Regions from separate parts of the Streptomyces capparidis genome, predicted to be linked through region 4. Evidence: riboswitches for the same ligand, from Rfam matches in the RefSeq annotation. Region 4 holds a riboswitch; each other region holds the start of a gene.
The links. A riboswitch is a leader RNA that binds a small molecule or an ion and turns the genes downstream of it on or off. The one in region 4 is predicted to bind cyclic di-AMP.
Positions count from the first base shown of each region.

Region 1: another riboswitch for cyclic di-AMP. It lies ahead of ACYVO2_RS14725 (C40 family peptidase); the one in region 4 lies ahead of ACYVO2_RS07115 (M23 family metallopeptidase).
Region 2: another riboswitch for cyclic di-AMP. It lies ahead of ACYVO2_RS21295 (C40 family peptidase); the one in region 4 lies ahead of ACYVO2_RS07115 (M23 family metallopeptidase).
Region 3: another riboswitch for cyclic di-AMP. It lies ahead of ACYVO2_RS16590 (transglycosylase family protein); the one in region 4 lies ahead of ACYVO2_RS07115 (M23 family metallopeptidase).

Region 1 covers NZ_BAAGTD010000015.1:87,409-94,914, reverse strand. The annotation lists gene ACYVO2_RS14735 (hypothetical protein) at 1-893, opposite strand, end outside; gene ACYVO2_RS14730 (NlpC/P60 family protein) at 929-1,960, opposite strand; gene ACYVO2_RS14725 (C40 family peptidase) at 2,387-3,430, opposite strand; cyclic di-AMP (ydaO/yuaA leader) riboswitch at 3,441-3,611, opposite strand; gene ACYVO2_RS14720 (NYN domain-containing protein) at 4,177-5,580, opposite strand; gene ACYVO2_RS14715 (hypothetical protein) at 5,717-5,950, opposite strand; gene ACYVO2_RS14710 (Lrp/AsnC family transcriptional regulator) at 6,121-6,402, shown strand; gene ACYVO2_RS14705 (aminotransferase class V-fold PLP-dependent enzyme) at 6,448-7,506, opposite strand, start outside.
Region 2 covers NZ_BAAGTD010000026.1:42,276-49,781, reverse strand. The annotation lists gene ACYVO2_RS21305 (ATP-dependent Clp protease proteolytic subunit) at 204-836, shown strand; gene ACYVO2_RS21300 (hypothetical protein) at 842-1,168, shown strand; cyclic di-AMP (ydaO/yuaA leader) riboswitch at 1,527-1,689, shown strand; gene ACYVO2_RS21295 (C40 family peptidase) at 1,693-2,166, shown strand; gene ACYVO2_RS21290 (DUF6328 family protein) at 2,279-2,794, shown strand; gene ACYVO2_RS21285 (ATP-binding protein) at 2,775-3,209, opposite strand; gene ACYVO2_RS21280 (8-amino-7-oxononanoate synthase) at 3,398-4,582, opposite strand; gene bioB (biotin synthase BioB) at 4,711-5,904, shown strand; gene ACYVO2_RS21270 (adenosylmethionine--8-amino-7-oxononanoate transaminase) at 5,897-7,216, shown strand; gene bioD (dethiobiotin synthase) at 7,222-7,506, shown strand, end outside.
Region 3 covers NZ_BAAGTD010000018.1:54,079-61,584, forward strand. The annotation lists gene ACYVO2_RS16575 (DUF501 domain-containing protein) at 1-354, opposite strand, end outside; gene ACYVO2_RS16580 (FtsB family cell division protein) at 458-934, opposite strand; gene eno (phosphopyruvate hydratase) at 1,403-2,686, opposite strand; gene ACYVO2_RS16590 (transglycosylase family protein) at 2,954-3,901, opposite strand; cyclic di-AMP (ydaO/yuaA leader) riboswitch at 3,905-4,059, opposite strand; gene ACYVO2_RS16595 (cytochrome P450 family protein) at 4,670-5,926, opposite strand; gene ACYVO2_RS16600 (LLM class F420-dependent oxidoreductase) at 5,965-6,954, opposite strand; gene ACYVO2_RS16605 (endonuclease V) at 7,015-7,506, opposite strand, start outside.
Region 4 covers NZ_BAAGTD010000006.1:7,923-15,428, forward strand. The annotation lists gene ACYVO2_RS07090 (SDR family NAD(P)-dependent oxidoreductase) at 1-47, opposite strand, end outside; gene ACYVO2_RS07095 (bleomycin resistance protein) at 162-881, opposite strand; gene ACYVO2_RS07100 (PadR family transcriptional regulator) at 1,029-1,607, shown strand; gene ACYVO2_RS07105 (MFS transporter) at 1,654-2,886, opposite strand; gene ACYVO2_RS07110 (TetR/AcrR family transcriptional regulator) at 3,593-4,264, opposite strand; gene ACYVO2_RS07115 (M23 family metallopeptidase) at 4,437-5,384, opposite strand; cyclic di-AMP (ydaO/yuaA leader) riboswitch at 5,398-5,566, opposite strand; gene ACYVO2_RS07120 (MFS transporter) at 5,871-7,442, opposite strand.

The DNA.
Region 1 (7,506 bases), on a different contig from region 4:
GCGTAGGCGACCCAGTCGGCGAAGCCCTCCGACAGCCACACCGGCGTGGCGGGCGTGGTGGCGCGGCGGGTGGCGACGTGGGTGGTCTCGTGGGTGAGCACCACCTGGCGGCCGAACGCGCTCAGGTCCCGGTAGGCCTCCGGGTTGACCAGGATCCGGTCGGCGGAGGCCGCGGAGGCGCCGCGGGCCTGGGCGGTGGTGACGGCGGCGATGCCCGCGTAGCTCTCCTCCGGGGCGCCGAGCAGCTCGGCCATCTGGCGCTGCGTGGCGGGCACCAGCACCACCACGGTCCCGCCCCAGCCGTCCGGCCACACGGCGCGCACGGCGGGCACCGCCCGGTCCGCCTCGGCCGCGCGGGCGCGCAGGTCCCGGAGCCCGCCGAGGCCGAGCACCAGGCTGTGCTCGCCGCGCACGGCCCGCACCGGCCCGAAGTCCCACAGTTGGGCGGTGCCGCCCGCGTCCCCGGTGAGGGTGACCCGGCCGTCGCGGGCGGCGAAGGTGAACCGCTCGGCGGCGGTGACGGGCCCGGTGTCGTGGCCGGTGAGGCGGTAGCGCAGCTCGACGTCCGCGGTGGTGCCGCGGATCCGCAGCAGCCGGTAGCCGTAGGAGGCCAGCGGCACCTCGGCGAGGTTGCCGAAGCGTGCGGCCTCGCGGCGGCGGAACGGCCCCGGCGCGGTGTCCCGCAGGAACGCGGCCCGGTCCCGCTCGACCACGGCCTCGCCGCGGCGCCGCAGCAGCTCGGTGAGGGCGGCGCGGGTGCCGGGCTCCGTGTCCCGCCCGGTGAGCGGCGGCACCAGGAACAGCGCCGCGAGCAGCACCGCGGCCGCCGCGACGACGGCCGCGACCGCGCGCGGCCCCGGCGCGAACCCCCACCGCCGGCCGCTCACGTCCACGGCCCGATCCTAGGCCGCTCCGGCCGCTCCGGCCGTCACACCCGGGTCACCGCGTGCACCGGCATCATGTCCACCGGGTCGTAGCGGACCCGCGCCCCGGGGTAGGGCGCGTGGATGACCCGGCCGCCGCCGACGTACATGCCGACGTGGCTGGCGTCGCCGCGGTAGGTGACCAGGTCGCCCGGCCTGGCCTGGGACAGCGGCACCCGGGTGCCCGCGCCGGCCTGGGCCTGGGAGGTGCGGGGGATGGTGATCCCGGCCTGCCGGTACGCCCAGTGGGTCAGGCCCGAGCAGTCGAACGCGTGCGGGCCCGCGCTGGCCCAACTGTAGGGGGAGCCGAGCGCCCCCATCGCCGCGCGCACGGCCGTCGCGGCGCGCCGGGAGGACGCCGGGGGGCCGTGCGGGGCGGCCACGGGCCGCCCGGCCCCGCCGTGCATCAGGCGCAGCCGGGCCCGCTCCCTGGCGTCGAGGGTGTGCAGCAGCCGCCGGGCCGAGGAGAGCTTGCGCTGCACGGTGCGCTTGTGGCGGGCCAGGTCGGCGCGGGCCTCGGCCAGATCCTCCAGTTCGGCGGCGGCCTCGGCCCGCCGCTGCCCCAGGTCCCGCTGGGCGTGGCGCAGATGCCGCAGGTCGGCGGCCTGGCGGCGGCCGACCTGGCTGAGCACAGCGGCGCGCTCCAGGTACTCGTCCGGGTCGGAGGAGAGCATGAGCTGGAGCTCGGGGTCCACGGCGCCGCCGCGGTACTGCGCGGCGGCCAGGGCGCCGAGGGCGTCGCGCATCCGGTTGATGACGGCCTGGCCGCGGGCCACCCGGTCCTGGAGGCGGCCGGCGCGCCGCTTGGAGCGCTGCTCGCGCTCCTTGGCCCCGTTGTACTTCTCGGTGGCCGCCTCGGCCTGCTCGTAGAGCCGCTCGACCTCGGCCTTCACCTCGTCCGCGTCCGTCTGCGGCACGGCGTCCGCGACGGGGGCGGCCGTGAGCGCGGCGACGAGGGTGGCGGCGCCCGCGGCCGCCACGGCGAACGGAGTCACCCGCGCCGTGCCCGGCTGCGGGGAACGTCGGTGGGACCCCACTTAAGGCGGACTCCTTCTTCCGTGCAGCCGCCTTCTCCCGGGCCTCGGCCGGACCGCGGCCCGCTCCCGGTGCCCGGTCCGGCTCCCCGTCACGGCCGTGCCGGGCTCCGGCGGAACCTCCGCGCCGTCACCCTCGGTGGGCGATCGACTACGCGGAGCTGCGGGGCAGACACTAGCCAGATGGGGCGGCGACACAAAGGTCCTGCGACTCAACCGCCACCGGGGCGCACCAAACACCGCAGGTCACCCGGCATGTGCGACAACACGGCGCCCCATGCGTTCACCCGTACGGGCGCCGCGGAGGAGTCCGCGAGGGCCGAGGAGGGGCCGAGGAGGGCCGGGGGCACGCGCCCGGCCCCACGACGACGCGGACCCCGCCCGGAGGGGGCGGGGTCCGCGGAGGAAGAGGGAAGCCGGGCCGCGGCCTCAGATGCGGACCGCGAACTGCGGCTCCATGTAGCTGAGCGTCTCGTAACGCACGTTGGCGCCGGGCTTGGGGGCGTGGAGCTGCATCCCGTTGCCCACGTACAGGCCCACGTGGTGGAAGTCGCTGTACTGGATGATCAGGTCACCGGGCTGCGCCTGACTCAGCGGGATGCGGGTGCCGGCGTTGGCCTGGGCCTGCGAGGTGCGGGGGATCGTCACGCCCGCCTGCGCGTACGCCCAGGAGGTCAGACCGGAGCAGTCGAAGGAGTTCGGGCCGCTGCCGCCCCACACATAGGGCGAGCCGATCTTCGTCTTGGCGGCCGCCAGCGCGGCGGACGCGCGCTGCGACGCCGGGACGCCGGTGACCAGGTCCTCGCGGGAGCCGCTGTCGCGGGAGGCGCGCTCGCCGCCGCTGTCCTGCTGGGGCGCGGTGACCTTCGCGCGCTCCTCGGCGGTCAGCGTGTTGAGGAGGTCCTGGGCCTTCTTCAGCTTGGCCTGAACGTCCTTCTTGTTCTTGGCGAGCTGCTTGCGGGTCTCCTCGAGGTCCTCGAGCTTGTTCGCGGCCTCCTCGCGCTCCTGGTCGAGGACCCGCTTCTGCTCCTGGATCTCCTTGATGGACTCCGCCTGCCGGGTGCCGACCTGGTCGAGGGCCGACGCCTGGTCGAGGTAGCTGTCCGGGTCGGAGGAGAGGAACAACTGGACGCTCGGGTCCATGCCGCCGTTGCGGTACTGGGAGCTGGCGAGGGTGCCCAGGTCGCTCTGGAGGTCGTTCAGCTCGGACTGCTCGCGGGCGACCTTGTCCTGGAGGTCGTCGACCTGCTGCTGGAGCTTGTCCTGCTTCTCCTTCGCGCCGTTGTACTTCTCGGTCGCGATCTCGGCGTCGTGGTAGAGCTTGTCGACCTGCTCCTTGACCTCGGACTTCGAGGGCTTGGCCGGGGCGGCGTTGGCAGCCTGGCCCGACAGCACGACCGCTGCCGCGGCAGCGGTGGTGAGCACGGTCACTCGTGCCTTGCCGGCCTGCTTGGGACGACGGTGGGACGCCACGAAGGCGAACTCCTTCTTCCTCAGTCCGCCTACCGGGTGAGCTGACGGGTTCGGGCCGGAAGCTGCCCTACGACGCGTCACCGACCCGCTTCCGCGGGGCGGCCCTCGCGCCGATTCACCCCGGAAGGACCCCTCTGGGAGGGAATGGGTCCCCGGCTCCGCGTTCCGGCGATTTCACCCTGCCAGGACGGGACTCGGCGGCACCCCCGCCGTCATCCGGGCTGGATGAACGACCAGGCGGAGGTTCGAGCCCCGACCATAGTGACCCGACGGCGATCGCTTCAAATCTTCCGGAAGAAAAAGTGGGGCACGCCGCAAATTAATTTGCCTCTTACCACGCCACGTGACAGGCGGGAGACACAGCGTCTGGCCGGAAACACCCATTCCGGACACGCTGTGCCGCAGGTCACACCGACCGCGACGCGAGGACGCAAACGGACATGAGGGACAGGTTCCCTGAATTGCCGTGAGTCGTCCGCATTCCCCTGGCGGGGCATCCGCATGACGCCCTTTCCGGAAAATTCCGACACCCCGCGCACACCCGCTCCGACGCCTCCGCCATTCACGGGGCCGGTGGAAGCGGGGCCGAAAAGGCGGAAAAGGGGACAGCGCGCACCCATCGAATGAACGGGGCATCACGGAGCATCAGCGGCCGAAACGCACGCGCTCGTGCGCGATGCCGCACGGGCGCCGCCCCCCCGCGGCCGGGGCTCGTGGAAGCGGGGTCCGGGGGCGGCGACGCGCCGTCAGCCGCGCGCCAGGCGCCGCAGCAGCAGCGTGGACGCCACCGGCCGCGCGCCCGCCCGGCGCACGCCGTCGGCGACCTCCCGGTCCGCCGAGACCACCACCACGGGGCGGCCCGGCGGCTCGGCGCGCACCAGACGCCGGATCAGCTCGTCGGCGGTCTCCCCCGGTTTGCTGAACAGCACCCGCACCCCGCGCGGCGGCGCCAGCAGCACCGGCCCCTCCAGCTCGGCGCCGTCGAACACGCACGTCACCTCGGCGCCGCTCTGCGCCGCCAGGCCGGAGAGGCCGCCGAGCAGGCGCAGCCGCTGCTTGTCCAGCGGCATCGTGGGATAGCCGGTCTTGGTGACGTTGTAGCCGTCCACGACCAGGTGCGCCTGCGGCAGCGCCAGCAACTGGTCGAGCAGCGCCGGGTCGTCCTCGGACAGGGCGCGGCGCGCGATGTCCTTCGGGGTCATCCGGCCGGGCGCGACCGCCTCCACGGTGTCCGCCGGCCTGCCGGTCGTCGGCGGCAGCGCCAGCTCCCTGCGCAGGCCCTGCGCGGCGTCGAGCACCGTGTCCAGCAGCAGCCGCAGCCGCATGTCCTCCACGCTGCGCCCCTCGCGGGCCGCCCTGCGGCTGGCCTCCAGCGCCGACTCGGTCTCGGCCAGCCGCGCCCGCAGCCGCCGCGCCTCGCTCTCCGCCGCCGTCCGCTCGGTGGCGGCCGCGCCGCGCACCGCCTCCAGCTCCGCCTGCGCCTTGCGCAGCTCGGCCTCGCCGCGCCGCACGTCGTTCACGGCGCTGCGCAGCTTGCGCTGGAGGGAGTCCGCCTCCTTGCGGGCCGCCTCCAGCTCGGCGCGCGCCTTGTCCGCCTCGGCGCGGGCGCCGGCGCGCAGCTCGGCGAGCTCCGCCTTGACCCGCGCCAGCTCGCGCAGCGCCGCCTCGTTCGCCCGCTCGCTGCGCTCCCGCTCCGCCTCGTCGCCCGCCGCGACGACCTGCTTGGTCCAGCCGGGCGGGCGCAGCAGGTACGCGGCGGCGGCGACGTCGAGGGGGTCGGCGGCGGCCGGGACCGTGCCCGCGTCCAGGGCCTCGGCCAGCTCCGGCTGGGCCTGGCGCAGCCGCGCGGCCATGCGGTGCCGGAACGCGGCGTCGCCCTCCAGGGCGGTGGCCAGGGCCGTGGCGGCGAACTTGGCCCGGCGGGCGGGGGTGAAGCGGGCGTACTGGCGCAACTGGGGCGGCAGTTCGGCGAGGCCGAACGAGCCGAACGCCTCGGCGGCCAGCCCTATGACCCGGCGGCGCACGCCCTCGGGCAGCGGCCGGTCCAGGACCTCCTCGGGAGGCGACTCGCCCGCGTCGCGCCCCGGCGGGGCGTCCGCCCGTGCCCGGTCCGGTTCCGTCCGCGCCTGCTCGCCCTCACGTTCCCTCACGTCCGCCGCTCCGTTCTCCGACCCGCCGCCCTTCCACGGGGGTGCGGCGTGCCGCGCTCCGCGTCTTCCGGCGCCTCCCCGTGTGTCGCCCGCTGTCGTCCTCATTCATTGTCTCCCGGCCGGGCCGGGCCCGTAATCAGCTCCCCGGCCGCTCGACCAGCTCCACCTGGTCCACCGCGTTGCACCAGCGGCAGCGCACCGACTCGATGGTGTCGCTGAGCACCTGGCGCTCCTCCACGGCGGGCTCGCCCGCGAGGTCCAGGTGGGTGTACTCCACGACCCGGCTGGTGCGGGTGACGTCGAACCGGGTGAGGTTGCCGCACAGGGTGCAGCGCCATCTGGTCCGCTCGGTGGGCACGGGAACCGCCATGGTGGTCGTCCTTGTCTGCGTGTCGGTCAGTGTCGGTGCCGCCGTCCGGCCGCCTTTCCCGGCGGCCCCGTCCCGCGCTGCGGGCAACCCTACGGCCTGCGGAGGCGTCCGTGTCGCGGGATACGCTGGTCCGCGCAGCGCTACCTGGGCGACCCGAGGAGACAGCCACCGTGATCACCGCGATCGTGCTCGTCAAGACCAACGTGGACCGGATCCCCGAGATCGCCGAGTCGATCGCCGCGCTGGACGGGGTCAGCGAGGTCTACTCGGTGACGGGCGCCTACGACCTGGTGGCCATGGTGCGGGTGCGGAACCACGAGGACCTCGCCGACATCATCCCCGGCCGTCTCAACAAGGTGCCAGGGGTGACGTACACCGAGACCCACGTGGCGTTCCGCACCTACTCCCAGCACGACCTGGAGGCGGCGTTCGCCATCGGCCTGGAAGCCTGACCCCGGCGCCCCGCCCGGCGCCGAGCCCGGTGCCCCGCCCGGCGGCTAGTCCTCCGCGGGGCCCGCGGCCAGCTCGCGCACCGCGGCCAGGAACCGGTCCACGTGCTCGTCCGGCGTGCCGACGCCGAAGCTCACCCGCACCGCGTGCAGCGTGCCGGGCGCCCCGTCGCCGTCACCGCACTCCCCGGGCACGTCCGCGGCCTCGCCCAGCAGCACCCGCACCAGCGGGTGCGCGCAGAACAGGCCGTCGCGCACCCCGATGCCGTACCGGTCCGACAGCGCCCGGGCGAACGCGGAGCTGTCCCGGCCCGCCACCACGAACGACACCACGCCCACCCGCGGCGCGTCCGGCCCGAACAGCGACAGCACCCGCACCCCCGGCACCGCGGCCAGCCCGGTCAGCAGCCGGTCCAGCAGCAGGCGCTCGCGCGCCACCAGGCGGTCGAACCCGGCCTCGGTCAGCGCCCGGCACGCCGACGCGATCGCGTGGGCCCCGATCACGTTCGGCGACCCGGCCTCGTGCCGCGCCTCCGAGGTGTGCCAGTCCACCCGCAGGCCCCCGCCGTCCCGCACCACCTGCCTGCTCGCGCCGCCGCCCGCCAGGTAGGGCTCGGCCCGGCGCAGCCAGTCCGCGCGCCCCGCCAGCACCCCGGCGCCGAACGGGGCGTACAGCTTGTGGCCGGAGAAGGCCACCCAGTCCACGCCGAGCCCGGTCACCGACACGGGGTGGTGCGGGGCGAGCTGCGCGGCGTCCAGGACGATCCGCGCGCCGTGGCGGTGGGCGGCCGCGGCGAGGTCGGCGACGGGCCACAGCTCGCCGGTGACGTTGGAGGCGCCGGTCACGCACACCAGGCGGGGTCCCCCGCCGGTGTCCGCGGCGAGGGCGCGCTCCAGCGCCTCGACGGCCTGCCGCGGGCCGCGCGGGGCGGGCAGGCAGACCACCTCGGCGCCCCGCCACGGCAGCAGGGCCGCGTGGTGCTCGGTCTCGAACACGTACACGCGGGTGCCCGGGGGCAGCGCGGCGGCCAGCAGGTTCAGCGAGTCGGTGGTGGAGCGGGTGAACAGGACCTGGTCGTCCTCCCGGCAGTCCAGGAAGTCCGCCAC
Region 2 (7,506 bases), on a different contig from region 4:
CTCAAAGTTCTGTACAGAGTGGATGGAGTGCGCATCGGGGCGGGAGGCGGCCTGCCGCCCCGGAGGCCGACGAGCCGCCTTCGGCATGCCGAACGGCGTTCGGCACCTCGTGCGCCCCGGGCGGGAGACGGGGCGCGCGGCCGACGCGCGGCCCCCGCACGCACACAGCGCGAACCCACCACACGAACCGGAGGAACCGACCGATGATCCCCCCGACCGCCCGTCACGTCCTGCCCGAGTTCCACGAGCGGACCTCGTCGGGGACACGGGTGCTCGACCCGTACTCCAGGCTGCTCCAGGAGCGGATCGTCTTCCTCGGCACGCCGATCGACGACACGGCGGCCAACGACGTGATCGCCCAGTTGATGCACCTGGAGCACGCCGCCCCGGACCGGGACGTCTCGCTGTACATCAACTCCCCCGGCGGGTCCTTCACGGCGATGACGGCCGTGTACGACGCGATGACGTTCGTGTCCTGCGACGTCGAGACGGTCTGCCTGGGCCAGGCGGCCTCCGCCGCCGCGGTGCTGCTCGCCGCGGGCGCCCCGGGCAAGCGGCTGGCCCTGCCCGGGTCGCGGGTGATGATCCACCAGCCGTCGCTGTCCGACGCGGCGCGGGGGCAGGCGACCGATCTGGAGATCCAGGCCCGCGAGGTGCAGCGCACCCGGGAGCTGCTGGAGGAGCTGCTGGCCCGGCACACCGGGCGGGAGCGGGCCCGGGTGCACGAGGACATCGAGCACGACCTGTTCCTGACGGCGGAGCAGGCGGTGGACTACGGGCTCGTGGACCGGGTCACCCGCTCCCGCAAGGCCGTCCCGCTCGCCCCGGGGCGGTGATCGGGGTGGTGCCGGAACTGCCCCCGCTGCCCGCCCTCACCCGCGCCGAGGGCGAGGTGGTGGACGCCTACCTGGACGTGGTGGACCTGCTCGGCCGGATCAACCCGGCGCGCGCCACCCACACGTACGGCGCACTGCGGGCCGCCCAGGCGCTCGTTTCCAGGGCGACGGCGCTGCGGGACGCCCTGGCCACGATGCACCTGCGCGGGGAGGCGGAGATGCACGCCGAGACGCTGCGGCGCGCGCTGCTGGTCCTGGACGGGGAGCGGCGCACCGGCCGGGTCACCGTCCCCGCGCCCGCCGCGCCGGGCGGTGACGGCGGCACGGCCTGACCCGGTGCCACCCGGCCTGCCGCCGGGTCACTCTGACGGCCGATCGGTCACCCGTTCGGGCTCCCTCGTACGGCTGAGCGCGCGAAGCGGCGCTCGATGCGCGAACCCGCTTGCGACTTGCGCTTCCACACACCGTCGGAAACCCCCAATTCCGCTGGTCAACAGGGGTTTCCGGCGGTAGCCCGCAGGGGTGAGGAGCGCCCGGTTCCGTCGAATGACCCAGAAGTGAAGAAGTTCACAGAAGGGCGTTTGCGCTACGAATCCGGGCGCCACATGACGCAGGATCCCTTCTCGACGACAAGCCCCCGTCACCGAGGCGGGGCGGTCCGGGCGGACGCCGAGTCCTGCCGCCGCACCGGATGACAGGTCGACGCAACGCACCGGCAGGAGCGGGAGACCCGAGCAAGGCGGAGCGCCACGGACGACGGCGCTCCTTGGGGTGAAGCCACGACAGTGGCCGGGCAACTTCGCCAGCCCGAACCCGACAGGTCATCTTTCGCAGGCGGACGACGAAGGGTTCTCGCATGACCGCGAGTTCACGCATACCTGCGCTCGTTTCCCGGGCCGGAGCCACCTCCGCCCTCACCGCCGCCGCACTGGCGGGGACGGTCCTGGCACCGTCCCTCGCGCCGCAGGCCGAGGCCGCGAGCGCCTCCGCCAAGGCGCTGAAGGTGGCGGCGTCCAAGAAGGGAGCCCCGTACCAGTGGGGGGCGGCGGGTCCGAAGCGGTTCGACTGCTCGGGTCTGGTCCTCTACTCGTTCAAGAAGGTCGGCAAGAAGCTGCCGCGCACCGCGGCGGCCCAGTACAACAAGACCAAGCACATCTCGGCCAAGTCCCGCAAGCAGGGCGACCTGGTCTTCTTCCACTCCGGTGGCAGCGTCTACCACGTCGGCATCTACGCCGGCAAGGGGAAGATCTGGCACTCGCCGAAGCCCGGCAAGCGGGTGAAGCTGGAGAAGATCTGGACCAAGAAGGTCTACTACGGTCGCGTCCGCTGAGGCTCCGGGGCGCTGTGCGGCGACCCGGCCGGGCCGCACGGCGCCCCTCCTCCCGTCCCCGGCACCGGCCGGACCACCGCGTAATCCGCGCCCAACGGGCTAGAAGACCCCAATGGACACCAACGCGAGACACGTGGACGGCAGGCGCGAAACCCCCCAGGAGCGGGACGACCGCAACTTCGCGGAGCTGCTCCAGGAGCTCCGGGTCACCCAGACGGGGGTGCAGATCCTGTTCGCGTTCCTGCTGGGGCTGGCGTTCACTCCGCGCTTCCCGGATCTGGACGGCTTCCAGCGCGACACGTACGTGGTGACGCTGCTGCTGGCCGTGGTGTCGGCGGCGCTGTTCACGGCGCCGGCGGCGCTGCACCGGATGCTGTTCCGGCAGCGGGCGAAGCGGAAGATCGTGGACGTCTCCGCGCGGTTCGCCTCGTACGGGCTGTGCGTGCTGGCGATGGCGTTGACCGGATCGGTGCTGCTCATCCTGGACTTCGTGCTCGGCAGGACGGAGGGCGTCGTGGCGGCGGCGTGCGTCGCCGTGCTGTTCGCGACGCTGTGGGCGGTGATCCCCTGGCGGCTGCGGCGCGCGAACGAGCGAATATCGGGGCGGGTCAGGACCCGCCGGAACTGACGGCCCACGGGAGGCTCAGCCACACGGTCTTGCCGCCTCCCGGGGCCGCGGTCACCGAGAGCCTGCCGCCGAGCTCGGCGGCGAGGTGCCGGACGATCAGCAGCCCGCGCCCGTTGTCCTGGCCGACGGCGGCGGGCAGCCGCCGCGGCCGGCGCGGGCACCTGTCGGTGACGCCGACGCGGAGCACCTCGTCGCGCTCCAGCCGCATCGCGACACCGAAGAACGGGGAGCTGCCGAAGGTGTGCACCACCACGTTGGTGGCGAGCTCGGACACCACCAGGCGCACGGTCTCCGCCGTCGGATGCCCGGGGGGCAGCCCCCACCCCTCGAGGACCTCGGCCACCCGCCGTCGCGCCGCGGCCACGGAGTCCGGGGCGGTCGGCAGCGTGAAGCGGGCTTCCTGGAGGTCCGCCATGGCGAGGCTGTCCCTTCCCCCGATGCCGCGGCGGCGCGCGGCGCCGCCGGGCGGCGCGGCCGGCCGCCCGGCGTTCACCCTGCCACCTCCGCCCGCGCCGGCGGAGGGGTTCGGCAAAGGTATTCGTATATATGGGAGCGGGCTGCGCGCGGGCGGGCGCGGCCCGGCCGGGGCGGCGCCCGCCGGGCTCACGGCGCCGTCGCCACCACCGTGCGCACCGCCCGCTCCAGCTCCGCCTCGGTCAGGTCGGCGCGGGCGGTCAGGCGCAGCCGGGAGACGCCGTCGGTGACCGACGGGGGGCGGAAGCAGCCCACGGCGACGCCGTGCCCGCGGCAGTCGGCGGCCCACCGCACGGCCTGCTCGGGGCCCGGGGCCCGCACCGACACCACCGCCGCGTCCGGGGTGCTCGCCGCCAGGCCCGCCGCGGCCAGGCGGGCGGCCAGCTCCCGGGCGGCGCGCAGGGCCCGCGCGGCCCGGTCCGGCTCCTCGCGCAGCACCCGCACGGCGGCCAGGGCCGCCCCGACCGCGGCCGGGGCGAGGCCGGTGTCGAAGATGAAGGTGCGGGCGTTGGAGACCAGGTGCCCGATCACCCGGGCCGGGCCGAGCACCACGCCGCCCTGGCTGCCCAGGGACTTCGACAGGGTGGCGGTGCACACCACGTCCGGCGCCCCGGCCAGGCCCGCGGCGGCCACCGACCCGGCGCCGCCCTCCCCGAGCACACCGAGCCCGTGCGCGTCGTCCACCAGCAGCGCCGCGCCCGCCTCGCGGCAGGCGGCGGCCAGTTCGCCCAGCGGGGCGGCGTCGCCGTCCACGGAGAACACCGCGTCGGTGACGGCCATCGCCGCGCCGTCGTGGGCGGCGAGCCGCTCCCGCACGGCCGCCACGTCACGGTGCGGCACCACCGCGGTGGTGGCGCGGGACAGGCGGCAGCCGTCGATCAGCGAGGCGTGGTTGCACGCGTCGGACACCAGCAGGGTGCCGGGCCCGGCCAGCGCGGTGACGGCGGCGAGGTTGGCGGCGTAGCCCGAGGAGAACACCAGCGCCGCCTCGGCCCCGCACAGCGCGGCCAGCTCCTCCTCCAGGCGCGTGTGCAGTCGGGTGGTGCCGGTGACCAGGCGGGAGCCGGTGGAGCCCGCGCCCCAGCGCAGCGCGGCGTCGGCGGCCGCCCGGGTGACGCGTGGGTCGCGGGTGAGCCCCAGGTAGTCGTTGCCCGCCAGGTCGAGCACGGGGGCGTCGGCGGGCCGGGGCCGCAGGGTGCGCACCAGCCCGGCGCGGCGGCGCTCCTCGGCGTGCCGGTCGAGCCAGGCGAACGGGTCGGCGGCGGGCCGGGCGGCGGGGTCCTCGGTGGGGTCGGCGGCGGGCACTGCGGACATCGGGCATTCCCTGGGGTCGAGAGCGGGGCGACAGTGACCGTAGCGCGGCTGGAGCGCGGCGCGGACGGCGGGCGCGGTGTCCCGTCCGTCACAGCCGTACGGGCCCGCTGTCCGTAGGATCGGCTGCCATGGACCTGCTGAACACGCTCGTGGACAAGGGACTGCGGCGCGAGTCGCCGACCCGTGAGGAAGCACTGGCCGTGCTGCGCACCTCCGACGATGAGGTGCTGGACGTGGTCGCGGCGGCGTCGAAGGTGCGCAGGCACTGGTTCGGGCGCCGGGTGAAGCTCAACTACCTGGTGAACCTCAAGTCGGGGCTGTGCCCCGAGGACTGCTCCTACTGCTCCCAGCGCCTGGGCTCGAAGGCGGGGATCCTGAAGTACACCTGGCTGAAGCCGGAGGAGGCGGCGGCCGCGGCCCGGGCGGGGGTCGCGGGTGGGGCCAAGCGGGTGTGCCTGGTGGCGTCCGGGCGCGGCCCGACGGACCGGGACCTGGACCGGGTCTCGCGGACGATCGAGGCGATCAAGGAGGAGAACGCGGGCGTGGAGGTCTGCGCCTGCCTGGGGCTGCTGTCGGACGGGCAGGCGGAGCGGCTGCGCGAGGCGGGCGCCGACGCCTACAACCACAACCTGAACACCTCCGAGGGCACGTACGGGGACATCACGACCACGCACACCTACGCCGACCGCGTGGACACGGTGCGCAAGGCGCACGCCGCCGGCCTGTCCGCCTGCTCCGGGCTGATCGCGGGCATGGGCGAGTCGGACGAGGACCTGGTGGACGTGGTGTTCGCGCTGCGGGAGCTGGACCCGGACTCGGTTCCGGTGAACTTCCTCATCCCGTTCGAGGGCACCCCGCTGGCGAAGGAGTGGAACCTCGGTCCGCAGCGCTGCCTGCGGATCCTGGCGATGGTCCGGTTCGTCTGCCCGGACGTGGAGGTGCGGCTCTCCGCCGGGCGCGAGGTGCACCTGCGGTCGATGCAGCCCCTCGCGCTGCACCTGGCCAACTCCATCTTCCTGGGCGACTACCTCACCAGCGAGGGCCAGGCGGGCCGGGCCGACCTGGAGATGATCGCGGACGCCGGGTTCGAGGTGGAGAGCACCGACCAGGTGACCCTGCCGGAGCACCGGGCGGCCGGCGGGCCCTGCGGGGACGGCGGCGCCGGCGGCGGGTGCGGCTCCGGCGGGGCGTGCGCGGCCCCGGAGGAGACCGCAGAGGCGGCGGCCCCCCGGGTGGCGGTCCCCGCGGTGGACGCGCCGCGCCCCGACCTGGTCGCGGTGCGCAGGCGGGGCGCGGGCACGGACCTGCCCCCCAATGCGTGAGCACGCGCTGCCCGGGCGGTTGACGCCGCGGGAGGTGCTCGCACTCGACCGGGCGCACGTGTGGCATCCGTACGGGCCGATGCCGGGCCGGCGCACCCCGCTGCTGGTGGAGTCGGCCTCCGGGGTGCGGCTGCGCCTGGCCGAGCCGTTCGAGGGCCGTACCGAGCTGGTGGACGGCATGGCGTCGTGGTGGTCGGCGATCCACGGCTACGGGCGCCCCGAGCTGGACCGGGCCGCGCGCGAGCAACTGGACCGGATGAGCCATGTGATGTTCGGCGGACTCACCCACGAGCCCGCGGTGCGGCTCGCGGCCACCCTGGTGGAGATCACGCCCGAGCCGCTGCGGCACGTCTTCCTCGCCGACTCCGGCTCGGTGTCGGTGGAGGTGGCGGTCAAGATGTGCCTCCAGTACTGGCGCTCCCTGGGGCAGCCCGGCCGGACCAGACTGCTGACCTGGCGCGGCGGCTACCACGGCGACACCTGGCAGCCGATGTCGGTGTGCGACCCGGACGGCGGGATGCACAGCCTGTGGTCCGGGGTGCTGCCCCGGCAGGTGTTCGCCGACGCGCCGCCCGAGGGCTTCGACGCCGACCCCGACCCGGCGTACGTGGCGCACCTCGCCGGGCTGCTGGAGCGGCACGCGCACGAGCTGGCCGCGGTGATCGTGGAGCCGGTGGTGCAGAACGCGGGCGGGATGCGCTTCCACTCCCCCGGCTATCTGCGGGCCCTGCGGGAGCTGTGCGACGAGCACGGCGTGCTGCTGGTGTTCGACGAGATCGCCACCGGCTTCGGCCGCACCGGCGCGCTGTTCGCCGCGGAGCACGCCGGGGTCAGCCCGGACGTGATGTGCGTGGGCAAGGCGCTGACCGGCGGCTATCTCACCCTGGCCGCCGCGCTGTGCACCTCCCGGGTGGCGGACGGGATCTCCCGCGGCGGTGTGCCGGTGCTCGCGCACGGGCCGACGTTCATGGGCAACCCGCTGGCCTGCGCGGTCGCGAACGCGTCGGTCGAGCTGCTGCTGAGCGGGGACTGGCGGGCGGACGTGGCCAGGATCGAGGCGGGCCTCACGGCCGGCCTGGAGCCCGCCCGGAAGGTCCCGGGGGTGCGGGACGTACGGGTGCTGGGCGCGATCGGCGCGGTGCGGCTGGACCACGAGGTGGACATGGACGCCGCCACCCGGGCCGCGGCCCGGCACGGCGTGTGGCTGCGGCCGTTCCGCGACCTGGTGTACACGATGCCGCCGTATGTGACCGGCGACGAGGATCTGGCGCGGATAACCGCGGCTGTGGTGGCCGCGGCCGAGGAGGGGTGACAGGCATGGGCGTGCTGGTGGTGACGGGCACGGGCACCGAGATCGGCAAGACGGTGGTGACCGCCGCGTTGGCCGCGACGGCGCTGGCGGCCGGGCGGAGCGTGGCCGTGGTCAAGGGCTCGCAGACCGGGGTGGCGCCGGGCGAGGCCGGGGACGCGGCGGAGGTGGCGCGGCTGGCCGGGCCCGTCACCGGCGTGGAGGTGGCCCGCTTCCCCGAGCCGCTGGCCCCGAACACCGCGGCGCGGCGGGCCGGCCTGCCCCCGGTGCGGCCCGCCGAGATCGCCGAGACC
Region 3 (7,506 bases), on a different contig from region 4:
CGCGCTCGGGAAGCCCTTCAGCACCTCGACGGCGTCGCGCCTGGCCAGGTAGTCCTCATGGGCGCGGCGGTAGGCGGCGGCCAGGTCCTCGTTCTCGGCCAGCCGCTCGTTCATCTCCTTCATCACGCCCTCGGACTCCAGCGTCCCGATGGCCGACGCCGCCCGCGGGCAGGTCAAGTAGTACAGCGTGGGGAACGGCGTGCCGTCCTCCAGGCGCGGCGCGGTCTCCACCACGTCGGGCAGCCCGCACGGGCAGCGGTGGGCGACGGCGCGCAGACCGCGGGGGGTGCGGCCGAGCTGCTCGGCGACGGCGGCGCGGTCGGCGTCGGAGGGGGGCGTGGGTGCGGTGTTCATCGGGGACGTTTCTCGGGCCTGTCTGCTGGGACTGGGAGTGGGACGGGGCTGGGACTGGGACTGGGACTCGGGTCGGGACGGGGCGGGGGTCGGAGCACGGCGCTCAGCGGCCGGCCGCCGGGGTGCCGCCGTCCGCGCGGGAGGCGGTGCCGTCCGCGCGGTCCACGCCGAGCCACAGGTTCTCGTACCACGGGCGACCGCCGTCGGGCCGGGCCGAGGACGGCTCGGCGTCGCCGGAGCCGCCCGGGGTGACCAGGGTGAACCCGGTCTCCCCCGGCATCACGTAGTGCAGGTGCTCGCGCGCCTGCGCCCTGACGTACGCCGGGTCCTGCCAGCGGGCCTTCTCGCGGCGCAACTGCTCGACGCGCTCGCGGGCCCGCCTGGTCTCGTCCCGCTGCTCGGCGATCTCCGCCCGCTGGGCGATGTACTGGCGGGTGGGGTACGCCAGCGCCACCACCAGGGTGCACAGCACGAACGCCAGCACGGCGGCCCGCCCGGTGAAGCGGCTGCGCCGCTGCGGTGCGGGGCGCCGCCCCGAGGCCCGGTAGACGCGGGCCTGCGCCTGCCTGCCGAGTGCCATCAACCGGGCACTGGTCGTCGAGAACCGGTCGGCCGTGCCGCGGTTCCGGCTCGCAACCACGTCTGCTCTCCTTCGGCCGGGGTGGTGTCGTGTGGCCGGGGCGATGTCTGGCCGGAGTGATCTGCCCCATGGGAACACGGGGCGACCGGGATGTCACGGATTCCGCGCCCCGACCGGCCCGCGGGCCGCGGGCGGGGCCGCTCCGGCCCACCCCGGCAGGGCGGGGCCCGCCGGTATCCCGGGGTCCCGCTCGCCGTGTCAACCGCCGCTCGGGCGGCGGGTGGGAGGACGGGCGGGAGAAGAGGGCGGACGGAAGGGCGGATGGGGCTCGCGGGGAGCGGAGGCCGGGGCTCCCGCTCCGGCGCGTGACCCCGGAGCCGGGCTCCCGCCCGTCGCAACACCCGCCGCCGGGGCGGCGAGTGGGGCGACGGACGGGAGGGTGGGGCGGCGGGAGGAAGGGCGGTGGGGTCAGCCGACCTTGAAGCGGGGGAACGCGGAGCGGCCCGCGTACACCGCGGCGTCGTCCAGGATCTCCTCGATGCGCAGCAACTGGTTGTACTTGGCGACGCGCTCGGAGCGGGCCGGGGCGCCGGTCTTGATCTGGCCGCAGTTGGTGGCGACGGCCAGGTCGGCGATGGTGACGTCCTCGGTCTCGCCGGAGCGGTGCGACATCATGCACTTGAAGCCGCTGCGCTGGGCCAGCTCGACGGCGTCCAGGGTCTCGGTGAGCGAGCCGATCTGGTTCACCTTCACCAGCAGGGCGTTGGCGGCGCCGCTCTCGATGCCCCTGGCGAGGCGCTCCGGGTTGGTGACGAACAGGTCGTCACCGACGAGCTGGACCTTGTCGCCGAGCTGCTCGGTGATGGTCCTCCAGCCGTCCCAGTCCTCCTCGTTCAGCGGGTCCTCGATGGACACCAGCGGGTACGCCTCGACCAGCTCGGCGTAGTACGCGGTCATCTCGGCGGCGGAGCGGGACTTGCCCTCGAAGGTGTACACGCCGTTGTCGTGGAACTCGGTGGCGGCGACGTCGAGCGCGAGCGCCACGTCCTGGCCCGGGGTGTAGCCGGCCCGCTGGATGGCCTCGATGATCAGGTCGAGGGCCTCGCGGTTGCTGTCCAGGTTCGGGGCGAAGCCGCCCTCGTCGCCGAGGCCGGTGGACAGGCCGCGCTCCTTCAGCACGCCCTTGAGGGTGTGGTAGACCTCGGTGCCCCAGCGGACGGCCTCGGAGAACGACTCGGCGCCGATCGGCGCGATCATGAACTCCTGGATGTCCACGTTGGAGTCGGCGTGGGAGCCGCCGTTGAGGATGTTCATCATCGGCACCGGCAGCAGGTGCGCGTTGGGGCCGCCCAGGTAGCGGAACAGCGGCAGGTCCGACGCCTCGGAGGCGGCGTGGGCCACGGCGAGGGAGACGCCCAGGATGGCGTTCGCGCCCAGGCTGGACTTGTCCGGGGTGGCGTCCAGGTCGAGCATCGCCTGGTCGATCAGCCGCTGCTCGGTGGCGTCGTAGCCGACGAGCTCGGGGCCGATCTGCTCGATCACGGCGAGGACGGCCTTCTCGACCCCCTTGCCGCCGTAGCGGGACTTGTCCCCGTCCCTGAGCTCCAGGGCCTCGAAGGCGCCGGTGGACGCGCCGGAGGGAACCGCGGCCCGGCCGGTGCTGCCGTCATCGAGGCCGACCTCGACCTCGACGGTGGGGTTCCCTCGGGAGTCGAGGATCTCCCGGGCTACGACGACGTCGATGGAGGGCACGAGCATCTCCTTAGGGATGGATGTGAGCCTTGCAGCCTGAGCCTAACCGCCCGCCCGCCGCGCCACCGTCCGCCCCGTGGGTGGGGCGGTGGACGGAAGGTGAACGGCGAGGGGCGGAGGGTGACCCTCCGTGCGCGGACAGCGGCCTCCGCGGCCCTCGGCGTGGGGAGCGGGCCGGCCCCCCGGGGGCGGACGCCCGGACAGGCAAAGCCCCGGCCGGGCCGCCCGATGGGGAGGAGGCGGCCCGGCCGGGATGACAGGGGCTGGTCAGCCGAGCTTGAGCTCCTGGCCGGGCAGGATCAGGTCGGGGTCCTCGCCGACGGTGTCCTTGTTCGCGTCGTAGAGCTCCTGCCAGTTGCCGAGGCCCTGGTCCTCGGCGATGGCGGTGAGGTTGTCGCCCTTCTCCACGGTGTACTCCGCCGCGGCGGCGGACTCCTCGGCGGCGGGGGCGGTGTCCTCGGCGGGCCGCGCCGGGTCGGGCGCGCGGTGCTTGCCGGTGCCGCGGGAGGCGCGCTCGCCGGGCAGCTCGTCCTCGCCCTCGGGGGCGACGGGGGCGGCGTGCCGGGGCGTGCGGGTGGGCGCGGTCCCGGCGTCCTCGGTGGCGACGGTGCCCCGGGTGTGGTCCTCCACGTCCGCGGACGGCCGTTCGGACGCGGTCCGCCGGGGCTCCTCCGCGTCCGCGGACTCCCCTGCGGCCGGGGTGGTCCGCGACGGCGTGGCCGTGTCCTTGGGGCCCTCGGTCTGCTCCGCGGGCGCCGAGGTGTCCTGCCGGGGGGCGTCCCGCTCCTCCTCCGGGGCCGGGGCGGTCTCCTCCGCGGAGGGCGCGTCGGGCGCGGCGGCCCCGCCGAGGCCGGCCTCGACCGCGCAGGTGGCCCACGCCTGCGGGCCCTGGTCGGCGAGGATGCGCTCCGCGACGGCGATCTGCTCCAGCCTGCTGGCCAGGTCGGCGCGGGGCGCGTAGTCCTTGCCGCCGTACGCCGCCCAGGTCTCCTCGCTGATCTGGAGGCCGCCGTAGTAGCCGTTGCCGGTGTCGATGCCCCAACTGCCGCCGCTCTCGCATGTCGCGACCTTGTCCCAGGTGTCGCCGGACGCGGCCTGGGCGCCGGTGGCGCCCATCAGCGGGAGGGCGACCCCCGCTCCGGTGACCCCCGCGGCGACGACGAACTTCGGTGTCGGACGCGGTTTGCGGTGGCGTCCGTTGCCGGACAGCAGCATGAGCGTGTCCCTCTCCGACGCCTGCGAGGTGAGCTGTCGGGTTCGGGCCGTGAGGCTGGCCCGGCCGCCCTCGTTCCGGCGGCTTCACCCCAAGCCGGGACCGCCGGTCCCGGCGCTTACGGTGGTTCCCCCGCTCCCGCCGTCGGTTCCCATTGGAGCCAACGTCCCGCCGGCCGGCGGCGGGATTCGGCGCTCCGGCGGCGGGGCCCCTGGCGGGGCCGACCCGACGTTATGGGGTCGGGCGATCAGATCACAAGCAGGTGTATCAATTATCACGTCAGTATCACCGGTGATCAACGGGCGACTACTCGGCGTCCCCGCCGAACCCTGCGGCGGGGGGTGGGTGGGGGTGTCCTCCGGAGGCCAGGGGGCTCCGCCCCCTGGACCCCCGCCGAGGGCTCCGCCCCCGGACCCCGGTTCGGGGAGTGGGAAGGGCGGGCCCTCCGGGGACCAACGGGCTCCGCCCTTGGACCCCACCGGGGGCTCTGCCCCCGGACCCCGGTTCGGGGAGTGGGGTGGGTGGATCCTCGGGAGGCACAGGGCTTCGCCCTTGGCCCCTCACCGGGGGCTCCGCCCCGGACCCGGTTCGGGGAGTGGGGTGGGTGGGTCCTCGGAAGGCACAGGGCTTCGCCTCTTCGCCCCGACCGGGGGCTGCGCTCCCGGGGCCCGGTTCCGGGAGTACGGAAGGGCGGTCCTCCGGGGGGCCAAGGGCTCCGTCCCCGGTCCCCGTCCGGGGCCGCCGCCCCGGGCTCCGCCGGGGCTCCGCCGCTAACCCCGGGGTCGGCTCTCCGGGGTGAAGTTCACCGGGAGGGTTCGCAGGCCGCGCATGATGAGGCCGCCTCGCCAGCGGAGGTCGGGGGGATCGGCGGCGAGGGTGAGGTCGGGGAGGCGGCGCAGGAGGGTGGAGAGGGCGGTTCGGCCCTCCAGGCGGGCCAGGGGGGCGCCGATGCAGTAGTGGATGCCGTGGCCGAAGCCCAGGTGCGGGTTGTTGGCGCGGGCGAGGTCGAGGGTGTCGGGGTCGGGGAAGCGCCGCGGGTCTCGGTCGGCGGCGGCGAGGACGACGAGCACGGGGTCGCCGACGGCGATGTCCACCCCGCCCAGGGTGAGCGGCTGGGTGGCGAACCGCCAGGTGGCGATCTCCACGGGCCCGTCGTAGCGCAGCAGCTCCTCCACGGCGGTGGCGAGCAGCCCGGTCTCGCCGCGGGCCAGGGAGGTCTGGAGGCGGGCGCGCTCGTCGGGGTGGCGCAGCAGCGCGTACACGCCGTTGCCCATGAGGTTCACGGTGGTCTCGAAGCCCGCGAACAGCAGGATGAAGGCCATGGCCGCGGCCTCGTTCTCGGTGAGGTGCTCGCCGTGGTCGCTCGCCCGGATCAGGCCGGAGATCAGGTCGTCGCCGAGGTCGGCCCGCTTGCGGTGGATGAGCTCCGCCAGATAGGCCCGCATCCGCTTCACCGAGCGGGCGACGCCGCCCCTGGAGCCGCCCTTGTGCAGCATCATCCCGGCCCAGTCCCGGAAGTCGTCCTGGTCCTCGGGCGGGACGCCGAGCATGTCGCAGATGGCGTGGATCGGGAGCGGGAAGGCGAACTCGTGGATGAGGTCGGCGCTGCCCCGCTCGGCGAAGCCGTCGATGAGGCGGTCGGTGAGCCGCTGGACCCGCGGGGCGAACTCGGCGACCCGGCGCGGGGTGAACGCCTTGGCGACCAGGCGGCGCAGCCGGGTGTGGTCGGGCGGGTCGATGTTGAGCAGGTGGGAGACGAGGTCGGCGTCGCGCTCGCCGGGGATGCCGACCTTGCCCTTGGTGTGGGCGCCGCGGGCGCCGTGGTGGACGGGGTTCTTCGACAGGCGGTCGTCGGCCAGCGCCTGCCTGGCGTCGGCGTAGCGGGTGACCAGCCACGCCTCGACGCCGCTCGGCAGGGTGGTGCGGTGGACCGGGGCGTGCTCGCGCAGCCAGGCGTAGGCGGGGTAGGGGTCGGCGGCGAACTCCCAGGAGAACAGGGCGGGCGCGGCGGCGGTCCGGTCGTGCATGACTCGACGGTAACGGGGCGGCGGGCCCGCCCGTCCGGCTACCCGGCCGGCGCGATCCACTCCACGGCCCGGGCGAGCGCCGCGGGGGGCTCCCCCGGGGTGGGCAGCAGCGCGGGCACGACCGTGGTCGCGCCCGCCGCCGCGTAGGCGCGCAGCTTCTCCCGGCACTCCTCGGGCGAGCCGTGCAGCACCAGGGCGTCCACGACCTCCTCGGGCACGGACGCCGCCGCCTGCCTGCGGTCGCCGGCCTCCCAGGCGTCCCACAGGGGCGCGAGGGCCTCGCCGCGGCCGAGCCAGCGCTGGTACTCGGCGTACACCGGCACCGTGAGGTACCCGGCGATCAGACGGCGGCCGAGCTTGCGGGCGTATCCGCGGTCCTCGGTGGGGCAGACGAAGACCCGCACCACGACCTCCTTGTCCGTGCCGCCGGCCGCGTGGAACTCGGCGAGCGCGGTGGGCACGTCGGCGGCGGCGAGCCAGTTGAGGATCACCCCGTCGGCCTCCCGTCCGGCGAGCCGCAGCATGCCGGGCCGCAGCGCGCCGAGCAGCAGCGGCGGGGTGCGGTCGGGGGCCCGCTCCAGGCGGAAGCGGTTGACCTCGAAGGTCTCGTACTCCTGGGTGACGGCCTGCCCGGTCAGCGCCTCGCGCAGGAAGCGCAGGGTGTCCCGGCAGCGGGCCCAGGGCCGGTCGTGGGGCAGGCAGTTCCAGTGCTCGACGACGGTGGGCGACGAGGCGCCGACACCGAGCAGGAACCGCCCGGGCGCGGCCTCGGCGAGCGCGGCGGCGTGCATGGCGAGCAGGGCGGGTCCTCGGGTGTGGACGGGCACGACGGCGGTGCCGAGCCGCAGCGCGGGCGCCCACACCGAGGCGAGGGCGAGCGGGGTGAACGCGTCGGCGCTCGCCGTCTCCATGGACCACAGGTCGGTGAAGCCGAGGTCGGGCAGGCGCTCGACCAGGCCGCGCTGCCCGGCCAGCGGCAGGGCGTCGAGCGGGTAGGTCAGGCCCCAGCGCGGCTGCGGGGTGGTCATGCGTGTGTCCTCCCGAGGTGCCCTTACCAGCAGGTAACCGACCCGTGACGGCCCATGCCATCACAGGGGCGCGCGGGGCGACAAGGGGGGCCGGGCGGCGGGGCGGGGGTCCGGGGCGGGCCGGGCGGCCAGGAGGGTGTCGCGGCTGAGCCGGTCGGCCAGGCGGGTGGTCTGCGGGAGGCGGTAGCGGGGGGCGAGGTCCAGCACATGGCGGCAGGCCGTCGCCAGGTCGATGCCGTGGCCGACGGAGACGAAGACCGGCTTGACCCCCGGCTGGGTGCGCAGGGCGCGGCCGACGACCTCGTCGCCGTCCAGCAGCGGCGCCCACGCCCCCCGCTCCTCGCCGAGCCCGGTGTGGCGGCCGACGAACGCGGTCTTGGCCACGCCCGCGGTCGGCACTCCGGTGAGCACGCCGAGGTGGCAGGCGAGGCCGAAGCGGCGCGGGTGGGCCAGGCCGTGCCCGTCGCACAGCAGCAGGTCGGGAGTGAGGGGGAGCCTGTTCAGCGCGGTGAGCAGGGTGGGCAGCTCGCGGAAGGCGAACAGGCCGGGCCG
Region 4 (7,506 bases):
GCGCCGATCCCGCTGCTGGCTCCGGTGACGACTGCGGTGGGTGACATGCGCGGCTGCCCTTCACATCGGTGATCATGCTCCGGCCGCCCGATCCTCCCCCGGCCCGCCGAGGGGCGTCAACGAGGATCTCGCCGCCCCGGCCAGGACGGCGACGCCCCGGCTCACTCCTCGCGCAGGGACTGCTCCAGGTCCGCCGCCCGCAGCAGGTCGTCCCGCAGCGCCTCCCGGTCGGCCGCGCCGAGCCCGGGCGCCGCGGCCCGCGCCTCGGCGAGCAGGCGGACGGCGAGGCCGTCCTCCCCCAGTTGGTCGGCCAGGTCGGCGCGGAGCACCAGCGCCCTGATCCGCTCGACGGGCGTCGCCGGGGTCTCGTGCGCCAGCGCGTGGTCGAGGATCCGCGCCCCGCGGGCGGGCTCCTGTTTGGAGATGCCCTGCAACCAGGCGTTGTGCAGCGCCCGGGCGAACCTCGCCTTCGGCACGGGCCCGTGGCGCATGTCGTCCCCGATGGCCTGCCCGACCCGGAGGCAGTTGCCGCCGGGGTCGGTCACCACGAACTGCCGCATCCCGTAGGAGGTGTCCCTGATCTGCCCGACGCGCGGGATGCCGCGGGTGGGGACGCGGCCGTACGCCGCCTTCAGCCCCGCCCGGAACGCCGCGTACAGCTCGTCCACCCGGTCGGTGACCAGGTAGCAGGTGCTCCACGACTCCTCGGGGACCACCGCGCGGTGGCCGAAGAACTGGAGGTCGACCTCGCCGTACCGCAGCGAGGCGAAGGGGTTGGGGCGGGTCTGCTCGAAGGTCGTCTCGAAGCCGAGCGCGTTGTAGAAGCGCAGCACCTCGGGGACGGAAGGGCACGGAAGGATCGGTATCGCCTGTTCACCCATGCTCCGACGCTAGGCCGCGGGAGACCACTAGTCAAATTTGATTAGCGACCCCGGGGCGGATGGCTCCGGCGGCGGTCCCGTTAGGCTCGGCCCCACCCCGGCCCCCACTCCCCGGCCCCACATCCGTACGACGCACGGAAGGCGACGATGTCGGCGATCCGGCTGCTGGTCCTCGGCGCGGTGCGCGACCACGGGCGCGCGCACGGCTACGTGGTCCGCGGTGACCTGGAGTCCTGGGGCGCCCACGAGTGGTCCACCGCCAAGCCCGGGTCCGTCTACCACGCGCTGAAGCAGATGACCGGGCAGGGGCTGCTGCGCGCCCACGACACGGCCCCGAGCCCGGCCGGCGGGCCGCCGCGCACCGAGTACGAGCTCACCGAGGCGGGCGAGGCGGAGTTCATGCGGCTGCTGCGCCACGCGCTCACTGCGATCGACGAGCGGCAGGACATGCTCACCGCGGGCCTGGGCTTCCTGGTCGCCCTGTCCCGCGAGGAGGCGGTGGCCCTGCTGCGGCGGCGGGTGGCCGCGCTGGAGGGCTGGCACCGCGAGATCGGCCGCCACTGGACGCCGGGGGACGACGTCGGGCACATCGGCGAGGTCATGAACTTCTGGGTGCACACCGCGGAGAGCGGCGCCGAGTGGACCCGCGGCCTGATCGCCCGCCTGGAGGGCGGCGCCTACACGATGGCGGGCGAGACCGGGGCCGGGCCGGACGGGAACCCGTAGCGGTCCCGTCCGGTCCGGCCCGCGGTTCACCCGGCGCCGGGCGCCGTCACCCGGCCCGGCCGCCGTCGCGGGCGAGCGCGGGCGCCGCCTCGGGGCCCGCCCCGGCGCCGGACGGCTCCGCGTCGCCCGCCCCGGCCCAGCCGGCGGACCCGCGCGTCAGCTCGGGCAGCACCGTCAGCAGCCCGGCCACGGCCAGGGCGGCCCCGAGCCACAGCGGGGAGCGCAGCCCGAAGTGGTCCACGGCCAGCCCGCCCGCGGCGGAGCCGATGACGACCCCGGTGGTGATGAAGGACGAGTGCACGGTGTTCACCAGCGGCCCGGCGTTGCCCGCGCGCTGCACCCGGGTGACCATTGCCGGGTTCATCGTCACCCCCACCAGGCCGATGCCCAGCATGAACGCCACCGCGGGCACGCTCAGGTGGGCCAGCAGCGCGAACCCGGCGAGGAAGGCGGCGTTCAGCGCGAGACCCCACGCCAGCACGGCGACGGTGTGCCGGTCCGCGAGGCGCCCCACCACGGTGTTGCCCACCACCGTGGCCGCGCCGTAGGCGATGAGCAGCAGCGGGACGGTGCCGCTGCCGAACCCGGACAGGTCGGTGAGGATCGGGTTGAGGTAGCTGAACGCGGAGAACGTCGCCCCGATGATCAGGGTGCTGGTGGCCATGGCCAGCCACAGCCGGGGCCGGGTGAACACCCGCACCTGCCGGCGCAGGTCGCCGCCGCCCGGCTCGGGGGCGATCCGCGGCACCCCGGCGAGGGAGGCGAGCGCGGCGAGCAGCGTCAGCGCGGAGATGGCCCAGAACGCGGCGCGCCACCCCCAGCGCTCGCCGACCAGCGTGGACAGCGGCAGCCCGAGCAGCGTGCCGAGCATCAGCCCGTTCATGACGACGGCGATGGCCCGCCCCCGCACGGCCGGGGCGGTGAGGCGGACGCACAGCGAGATGGCGACGCCGAAGAACGCCTGCGAGGCGGTGCCGCTGACGATGCGGGCCACCAGCATCGCCCCGTAGCCGGTCGCGACGGCGGCGAGCACGTTCCCCGCGAGGAAGACCGCGAACAGCAGCATCAGCGCGGTCCGCGGCGGGATGCGCACGACGGCCACGGTCAGCAGCGGACCGCCCACGGCCATGGCCACCGAGAACGCGGTGATCAGGTAGCCCACCCGGGAGAGGCTGACGTCCAGCCCCTCGGCCAGTTGGGGCATCAGCCCGGCGACGACGAACTCGCTGGTCACCATGGCGAAGATGCCCATCGCCAGGATGTGGACGGCGCGTGGCACGGTGGCCGCCTCTCCGTCGGTGGGGGTGGGTGCGGTGGTCTCGATCACGATTATGTACCGTCCATTCCAAAACTAGGGCGTGAGAGGGCCCGGGCGGTCGCCCGGAGGCCGGAGAACCTACGAATTCGGACGCGGGAAGCGGAGAGGCCGGGGACTGGGAGCCGGAGGCCGGGGCGGGAGACCCCGAGGCGGGCAACGGCTCCGGCCGGAAGCCCGAGGACCGGGCAGCGGGAGGACTGGGGCAGGCGGAGGGCCGGGCAGGCGGGCGGCCGGACGGCCGGGAACACCCAGGCCGGAGAGCCCTCGGCCGGAGGCCGGCGGCCCGGAAGTCCGGCCGGAGCAGGGCGGCTGTATCCCGGCACCCCCCGGACTCACCCCAAGGGCCCCGCCCGCGGCGGGCCGGGCCGCCAAGTCGCCGGACCGTGCGGGACTTCGGGACTTCGGGCCTTCGGGGCCTCAGGCCGCCAGTCCCTCGAGTCAGCGGGCCGTCGGCCGGCGGCCATCAGGCCGTCAGGCCATCAGCCGGACCGCCGAGCCATCAGCCGGACCGCCACGCCACCAAGCCACCAAGCCGTCAGGCCGCCAAGCCGTCAGGCCGCCGGGCCGCCGGGCCGCCAAGCCGTCAGGCCGCCGGGCCGCCGGGCCGCCGAACCGCCGGGCCATCGGACCCGCCCGCCCCCGCCGGCCGGTCAGCGAACCGGCGGCATCACGTCGCCACCCCCCGCGCCGCCACCCCGCCGGGCGCCCCGCCCGGCGGTCCTTCCGCCGTCCCGTCCGGCGGGCCGCCCGTCAGGGCGTCCATCGCCGTGGCCGCGACGGCCTCGAGTTCCGCGCGGCCGGCGCCGCCCTGCGCGGACACCCGCAGGCCGGCGATCACGGCGTTGAGGAAGCGGGCGAGGGCCGCGTCGTCCCGCGGGGAGGTGATGGTGCCGTCCCGGCGTCCGGCGGACACCACGGCCCGCAGGGAGTCCAGGCGCCGCTCCAGGTCGAGCCGCAGCATCCTGGCCACCTCGGGGTCGCGGCCGGCCAGCTCAACGGTGCTGTTGACGGTCAGGCAGCCGACGCTGCGCCCCTCCCAGCGGTCCCGCAGGTCGCCTTCGAGGACGCTGACGAACAGGGCCCCGATCCGCTCGGCGGCGGTCAGGGTGCCGTCCTCCAGGATCTGCACCTGACGTGTCGTCATTCCCTGGATGTAGCGCGCCAGCGCCCGCACGAACAGCTCGTGCTTGCTGCTGAAGGTGTTGTAGATGCTGCTGCGCCCCAGACCGGTGGCGTCGCACAGGTCCTGGGTGGAGGTGGCGTCGTACCCCTGCCGCCAGAAGACCCGCATTACCGCGTCCAGGGCCCGCTCCTCGTCGAACTTCCGCGGTCGGGCCATGGCGGCACGGTACACGTTTTGGAACGCTCAATTCAATACTTGCCCGGGCGCGCGGAATCCCCCGTTCCCCACCGGAAGCGGGAGCGGGGGTGGCGGCGTGCGGGCAGGGGAGGGCCGGCGGCCCTGATGTCGGGGGGTGAGCCACCAGGACCGCCGGGGTCTGCGGTCCCGGTCAGACGGTGACGCCCTTGCTGTTCAGCCAGGCGGCCGGGTCCACCGGGGAGCCCCCGACATGGACCTCGAAGTGCAGGTGCGGGCCGGTCACGTTGCCGGTGGCGCCCACCCGGCCGATGGTGTCGCCCGCGGCGACGGTGCCGGAGGTCTGCACCATGGAGGACAGGTGGCAGTACCAGGTCTGGGTGCCGTCCTCGTGGGTGACGATGACGCGGTAGCCGTAGGCGCCCGCCCAGCCGGCGGAGGTGATCTCGCCGGCGCCCGCGGCGCGGACCGCGGTGCCCGAGGGGGCGGCGAAGTCCGTGCCAGTGTGGTTGGCGGACCAGCGGTCGCCCGCCTGGCCGTAGCTGGCGGTGATCGTGTAGTTGGAGGTCGGCACCACGAAGCTGTTGCGGGCCGCCTCGCGCGCCGCCGCCTCCTTGGCCTTCCGCTCGGCCTCCGCCTTCTCGGCGGCGGCCTTCTTCTCCTCGGCCTTCTTCGCCGCGGCCTCGCGGACCTTGCGGGCCGCGGCCTCCTTGGCGGCGGCCTCGGCCGCCTCCTTCTCGGCGGTGGCCCGGTCGGCGTCGAGCGCGGACGCCTGCTGCTGCTCGGCCTGGGCGAGTATGCGGGTGCGCAGCAGCTCGCCGGCGTTGGCGACCTGGGCGACCTTGGTCCCGGCGGAGGGCGCGGCCGCCTCGTCCGCGGCCGAGGAGGTGCCGGCGCCGGGGGCCTCGGTGATGCCGGGCAGGCTGTCCGGCATCGATATCGGGACGGGGCTCTTGCCCTGGGCCGTGGCCACACCGCCGACGCCCATGGCCGCCATCGTGGCGACGCCGAGGACGGTCGAGCCCCGGCCCACCGTCCGCGACTTGGGGAGGCGGTGCCGTCCGCGCACGGGGGCGAGGTCGTCCTCCGTGGGGTTCCAGGCGGGCACGGCGGAACTCGGGGCAGGCTGATTGAGCGCCACGACCGGCGGACTCCTTTCCTTCCTTCTCGCCTACCGGGTTAGCTGACGGGTTCGGAGCAGGAAGGTCTCCTACGGGCTGACGGCGCCCGATTCACCCCAGGTCCCTGCCGAGGCAGGGTGGTGGTTCCCCGGCTCCCTCGGCGCCCGGCTGGGGGCGCTTCGGGATTAAGCGATGGCCGCACGGTGCCGTTGGCTACGGCTTACCGACCGCGCTGCGTTATCAGACGTTAATAGAACGGCCGCTCAGAATCCAAGCGGAACGGGGAATTGAGACCAAGGATTTTTAGGTACCAATCGGGCGTTGCCGGTGTTTTCTGGGGGTGAAGAGGGCTCTCAGGTTGCGAAACGGACTCGGCTCGGTATCGGTGGTTTATACGGAGGCGGGTGTGTCGGACACGGTCCGTGACGGCGAAGAGGGCAACGGCGGGTGCCGTTGCCCTCTTCGTGGCCCGCGGGGCCGGGGTTCGGGCCCCCGCCGGGCCGCCCTCAGTTCGTCAGTTCCACGGCCTCCGAGGACAGCGGGGTGGCGATGTCCTCCAGGGAGCGGCGCTCGGCCTTGACCGCGAACACCGCGGCGACGATCCCGGCGGCCACCATCAGGGCGGCGCCGATCCGGAAGGCGAGCACGGTGTCGGCCACCACACCGCTCTCCGTCAGCTCGGCGAACAGCAGCGGGCCGCTGATGCCGCCCGCCGCCGTGCCGATCGCGTAGAAGAACGCGATGGCCATCGCGCGGGTCTCCATCGGGAAGATCTCGCTGACGGTGAGGTAGGCGGAGCTGGCGCCGGCCGAGGCGAAGAACAGCACCACGCACCAGGACGCGGTGAGGGTGAACGCGTTCAGCCAGCCATTGCCGAACATCCACGCGGTGACGAAGAGCAGCAGCCCGGACAGGATGTAGGTGCCGCTGATCATCGGCCTGCGGCCCCACGTATCGAACATCTTTCCGAGTAGCAGGGGGCCCATGAAATTGCCGAAGGCGATGACGACGAAGTAGTAGCCGGTGCTGCCGGTCGGGACGTCGTAGAACGTGTGCAGGATCGAGCCGAAGCCGAAAGTGATCGCGTTGTAGAGGAACGCCTGGCCGATGAACAGGGCGAGCCCCAGCACCGCGCGCCGGGGATAGGAGCGGAACAGGGTGCGGCCGATGGTGACGAATCCCACGGCGCCCCGCTGCCGGATGGTGATGCGGCTGCGCGGCTCCGGCAGCGGCTTGCCGGTCTCGGCCTCGACGCCGCGCTCCACGTCGGCGACCAGCGCCTCGGCCTCCTCGCCCCGGCCGTGCATGAACATCCAGCGTGGACTCTCCGGCACGTGCCGCCGCACCAGCAGGATCGCCAGACCCAGCACCACGCCGAGGGCGAAGGTGAGCCGCCAGCCGACGTTCGCCGGGAAGATGTCGGTGTTCAGCATCAGCACGGACAGCAGCGAGCCGCCCATCGCGCCGAGCCAGAAGCTGCCGTTGATGATCAGGTCCACCCGGCCGCGGTAGGCGCTGGGGATCAGCTCGTCGATCGCGGAGTTGATGGCCGCGTACTCGCCGCCGATGCCGAAGCCGGTCAGGAAGCGGAAGAGGAAGAACCACCAGGTGGAGAACGACACCGCGGTCAGGGCGGTGGCGGCCAGGTAGACCGCCAGGGTGATCAGGAACAGCTTCTTGCGGCCGAAGCGGTCGGTGAGCCAGCCGAAGAACAGCGCGCCGCAGCAGGCCCCGGCGACATAGAGCGCGGCGGCCATGCCGGTGACCTGGGCGCCGGAGATGGGCAGGCCGCTGCCCTCCTCGGACAGGCGGCTGGCGATGTTGCCGACGACGGTCACCTCGAGCCCGTCCAGGATCCAGACGGTGCCGAGCCCTATGACGATCATCCAGTGCCAGCGCGACCAGGGGAGCCGGTCCAGGCGGGCGGGGACGTCAGTGGTGGCGACGGTGCCCCCGTCGGCGGCGGCGCCGCGGGCGTCGGCGGCGCCGGGCTCGGGGCCGATCGCGTCCGTGCTGCCCCCGCCGGTGCGTCCAGCACCGGTACCCGTTCCTGCGTCCGCCTCGCCGAGCGTCGTCATGTCCGGCTCCGTTCGCCCGATGATGATGTGTCCCGGTTGTCGCCCTTTCGGGGTGGTCTGCGAG